DNA from 2 places in the Oerskovia sp. NPDC060287 genome. Region 2 is predicted to be linked to the other one. Evidence: predicted binding sites of a transcription regulator. Region 2 holds the regulator's gene; the other holds the start of a gene.

Region 1 (2,447 bases), on a different contig from region 2:
TGCCCGCCTCGGTCCAGTGCGCGAGCGAGCGGCCGTAGCCCCGCAGGTCGATCGCGTAGAACGCGTAGCCGTGGTCCTCGAACGCGTCCCCGAGATGGGCCTGGAAGAAGTAGTCGACGAACCCGTGGACGTACAGCACGGCCCGACGGCGTCGCTCACCTCCCGCGGGGGGCGTCGCCTTGCGGACGAGCGTCGCGGTGTCGCCGTCGGGGAGGTCGAGCGTGCGGGCGACCCACTCGGGGCCGAGGACGTCCTGGTGCCAGCCGTTCGTCATGGTGCAGCCCTTCGCCCGCGTACTCGGGCGGTATCGCGGTGCCGCCATTGTGCCCCCCGCGGGGAGGCCTGTCAGGACGAGCGGGACCTCGAGGTCCCGCTCGTCCCGGCACGGCCGGGTGGTCACCGCGCCGTCGCGCGCGGGGCCCCGTCGGCTCGCTCACCCTGCCGAGCGGGCGAGGGCCGCCGATCAGGCGGGAGGTGCGGGGCTCGCGGGAGGAGCGGGAGGGCCGGCGGGGGCCGGGGGTGCCGCCGCCGGGGCCGGACGCAGGTCCTCGCGCAGGCGCGTGGTCTCGTCGAGCTCGGAGTCGTCGGCCTGCTCGGTCCCGGGCTCGGTGACCTCTGCCGTCCAGGTCTGCGCGGGCTGCGGAGAGGCGGCCGGAGGCGCGTACTGTGCGGGCGCGTCGGGAACCTGAGGACCGGGCACGTGCGGCGGGGCGAACTGCTGACCGGCGGTCGGTGCGGGCGGCGCCGGAGGTGCCGGCGGGGTCTGCTGCGGTGCGTACTGGTCGACCGGGACGGCCTGGGCCCCGACCTCGTGCGGGGGCTGCGCCGGGTACGGCGGCTGACCCGTGAGCGCAGGCTGCCCGGGGTACGTCGGCTGCGCCGGGTGCGCAGGCTGCCCAGGGTACGGGGGCTGTGCCGGATAGCCCTCGACGGGGGCGCCGTAACCGTACGGCTGGGCGACCGGCGCCTTGCGGGGGCGCAGGAGCAGCCAGGTGACGAGCCCGATGGCGACGAGCCCGAGGAGCACGATCACCACGATCGCGACGAGGACGAGGTTCACAGGGCACCCCCGGCGGTGAGGTCGGAGGGACGCTGGCCACCCGTGCGGGCCGGTGCCGTCGTGCGGTCGCCACGGTCCGGTGCGAGGGTGGCAGGAGGTTCGAGCCGTCGTGTAGTCACGCCCCCAGCATCCCGTGGATCACGGGACGAGAAAAGGGGAACCACCCGTTGGGACGGCAGCCGTCGTGCCCGGCTGCCGACATGACGGACAGACTTGAGTGGAATAGGCTCAAGTTTGGTCGCGTTGATCCAGGTAGACCCAGACCCCAGAAGTACCGGAGACCCCATGGACACCAAGTTCACCACCATGTCCCAGCAGGCCATCGGCGAGGCGATCCAGACCGCCTCGGCCGCCGGCAACCCCCAGCTCGAACCCGTCCACCTGCTCGCCGCACTGCTCACGCAGGAGGGTGGCGTCGCCGTCGGGCTCCTCGACGCCGTGGGGGCGAACGCCCAGGCCATCGGCCAGAAGGTGCGCGCGGCGCTCGTCGCGCTGCCCACAGCGAGCGGCTCGGCCGTCGCGCAGCCGACGGCGTCGCGCGCGACGTCGACCGCCCTCGACCTGGCCTCGAAGGAGGCCCAGGGCATGGGGGACGAGTACGTCTCGACCGAGCACCTGCTCATCGGCATCGCCGCAGGTTCCTCGCCCGCCGCGCAGATCCTCACGGACGCCGGGGCGAGCGCGGACGCGCTGCGCTCGGCCCTGCCCGCGGTCCGCGGCTCGGGCCGCGTCACCAGCCCCAACCCCGAGGGCACCTACAAGGCCCTCGAGCAGTACGGCCAGGACCTCACCGCTGCCGCGGCCGAGGGCAAGCTCGACCCCGTGATCGGGCGTGACTCGGAGATCCGCCGCGTCGTGCAGGTGCTGTCGCGGCGCACCAAGAACAACCCTGTCCTGATCGGCGAGCCCGGTGTCGGCAAGACGGCCGTCGTCGAGGGCCTCGCCCAGCGCATCGTCGCGGGCGACGTCCCCGACTCGCTCAAGGGCAAGAAGCTCATCTCGCTCGACCTCGCGGCCATGGTCGCGGGAGCCAAGTACCGCGGTGAGTTCGAGGAGCGGCTCAAGGCCGTCCTGGAGGAGATCAAGTCCTCCGACGGCGAGGTCGTGACCTTCATCGACGAGCTCCACACCGTGGTCGGTGCGGGGGCCGGCGGCGAGGGCGCCATGGACGCGGGCAACATGCTCAAGCCCATGCTCGCGCGCGGCGAGCTGCGCCTGGTCGGCGCCACGACCCTCGACGAGTACCGCGAGCACATCGAGAAGGACCCGGCCCTCGAGCGCCGCTTCCAGCAGGTCTTCGTGGGCGAGCCCTCGGTCGAGGACACGGTCGCGATCCTGCGCGGGCTCAAGGAGCGCTACGAGGCGCACCACAAGGTGACGATCGCGG
Region 2 (2,447 bases):
CCCCCGAGTACCTCGTGCAACGCCTGCGCGAGACGTACGGTGCGGGCGAGCGCAGCGGCCGGCCCGCGTCCCGCACACACTGCCTGCTGCTCGTGGACGTCGCGGTCGACCGGCTCGACGGATGGCAGCGGATCGCCCGGGCAGCCGCGATGGGCAAGATCTTCACCGAGGTCTTCGGTACGGGCCATCCGGTCGCGACGCTCGGCGCGGGCGTCTATGCCGCGCTGTGCGAGCGCAGCGCGGACCTCGAGCCGCTGCGCGCCGAGCTCCGGCACCGGATCGAGCGCACCGCGCTCTCCTACGGCGTGACCGCCGTGCTCCGACGACCTCCGCGCGTCTGGGTCGAGCCGCTCCCGACGGCTCACGCGGGAGCCACGTCGTTGCTCCAGGCGCTCGGGCGCTGACCTGGCCCCTCGACGGATCGCGCACGCGCCGCCAGGTCCCGTAGACGCCTCGACGCCCCGGCGTCCGGCGAGGGACGAGCGGGGCGTCGAGGGGGAATCGCGCGAGAGGGGGGATCCGCGCGAGGGTTCAGGCTCGCTCAGCGAGGAGCGTAGGTGAGGCAGTCCGCGTGGTCGGCCCCCAGGGGGCCGGCTCCGACGCGGATCGAGGAGGCGTTGCACTCGAGCGCCTCGTTGTGGGCGCACTCCCCGCGCTGGCAGGCGCCGACGTGGGCGATGACCTTCTCGAGGCCACCCTTGGCCGTGAGCGGGATGAACGTGGCGCACTCGGCCTCGCCGCCGGGGGCGGCGATCGTCACGGCACCGGCGTGGCACCCGTGCTCGTGGTTGTATCCGCAGCCGTCGATCGAACACTCGACGACCTGGGGCAACTCCATCAGGCTGCTCATGGGACTTCTCCTTGCTCGAAGGGGCGGGACGTCCAACCGTGCTTTTCCTTCACGGTATTCCTCGTCGCAGCCCTTGTATAGGAAGCAAGGCCTCACTCACTTCGGCGGAATTCCGCCGTTTTTACGTCACGCAGACCTCACGTAAATGTCCACGGAATTGCCGACCGCTGGTATTTCACCCGTTCCGGCACGCACCCTGACGTGGCTCAGTCCCCGCGCCCAGGACGCCACAGCACCAGCGCACGGGTCTCCGTTCCCTGCCCTGCGACGGCGCGCCCGGCGTCCTCCGGACTGCCCCGTCGGACCCGCCGGCCGCGCGGGACCATGACCACGTCACCACTGACCCCGGCGGCGAAGACCCGTCCACCCTCGAGGCGTGCCGAGAGCGCGTCGAGCCGGGACTCGAGCTGGTCGACCTGCTCCTCGAGCGCGAGGATGCGACGGATGCCCGCGAGGTTGATGCCCTCCTCCTGGGAGAGCCGCTGGACCTCGAGGAGCTTGGCGACATCGCGCTGGGAGTACCGACGCCCGCGCCCCATGGTGCGGCGCGGGGTCACGAGTCCCAGCCGGTCGTACTGGCGCAGCGTCTGCGGGTGCATGCCGGCGAGCGCCGCGGCCTGCGAGATGGCGAGCACGGGGGCGTCGTCGTACGCGTTGAACGGCACCTGCGCCGTCGCCGCTCCGGGATCTCTCCTGACCATGCGTCCTCCTCTCACCATTCTGCTCTCGAGGGATGGAGCGCGGCGAGGCCCTCGCGGGCCTCGTCGCGCTCGGTTCCTGCTACTCCGCGGCGCGTCCGAACAGGTCGGAGCGCACGTCGTTCTCGCCGTCGGTCGCGGCCGCGAGCTGCTCGACCGCCTCCTTGGCGGCCTTCGTGAGCTTCTGCGGCACGACGACCTGGATCGTGACGAGCAGGTCGCCCGTGGCCTTGGCCGCCTGGACGCCCTTGCCCTTGACGCGCAGCGTACGGCCGGACGGCGTGCCCGCGGGGACCTTGACCTTGACGGGCTTGCCGTCGAGCGTCGGGACCTCGATGGTCGCGCCGAGGGCGGCCTCGGCGAACGTCACGGGGACCGTGAGCCGCAGGTTGTGCTTGTCGTCGACCGAGAACACGGGGTGCGGCGTGACGTGCACCGTGATGACCAGGTCGCCGGGCGCGCCGCCCGCGACGCCCGGGCGGCCCTTGCCGCGCAGGCGGATCTTCTGGCCGTCGCGCACCCCGGCCGGGATGCGGGCCGTGACGGTGCGCCCTTCGGTCGAGACGGTGACGGTCGCGCCCTCGACGGCGGGCCGGAACCCGAGCGTCGCGGACGAGTGCACGTCGGCCCCGGGCTGCGGCCGGGCCGCGTTGGGGCGGAAGCCCGTCTGGGCTCCTCCGCCGCCGAACATCGACCCGAGGATGTCCTCGAAGCCTCCGCCTCCACCGGTCTGCGTGGAGTACCGCACGCGGCCTCCTCCGCCACCACCGCCGCCGAACATGCCGCCGAAGATGTCCTCGAAGCCTCCGGCCCCGCCGGCGGGTCCGCCGGCTCCTGCGGAGAAGCGGGCGCCCCCGCCGGCCATGGCACGGATCGCGTCGTACTGCTGGCGCTGCTCG

The links. The regulator HspR, encoded in region 2, represses chaperone genes until heat shock. The targets are predictions, from matches to a motif close to AAGTTGAGTCNNNNNGACTCAACTT.
Region 1: a site for HspR is predicted at 1,271-1,295, ahead of clpB (ATP-dependent chaperone ClpB). Genes of this name have one in related genera too.

Annotation. Positions count from the first base shown of each region.
Region 1 covers NZ_JBHXBO010000026.1:12,848-15,294, reverse strand. Annotated here, with positions in the region: gene ACFWFR_RS04105 (alpha/beta hydrolase) at 1-274, opposite strand, end outside; gene ACFWFR_RS04100 (hypothetical protein) at 464-1,060, opposite strand; gene clpB (ATP-dependent chaperone ClpB) at 1,346-2,447, shown strand, end outside.
Region 2 covers NZ_JBHXBO010000097.1:12,793-15,239, forward strand. Annotated here, with positions in the region: gene ACFWFR_RS10475 (hypothetical protein) at 1-404, shown strand, start outside; gene ACFWFR_RS10480 (DUF1540 domain-containing protein) at 542-850, opposite strand; gene ACFWFR_RS10485 (heat shock protein transcriptional repressor HspR) at 1,057-1,551, opposite strand; gene ACFWFR_RS10490 (DnaJ C-terminal domain-containing protein) at 1,631-2,447, opposite strand, start outside.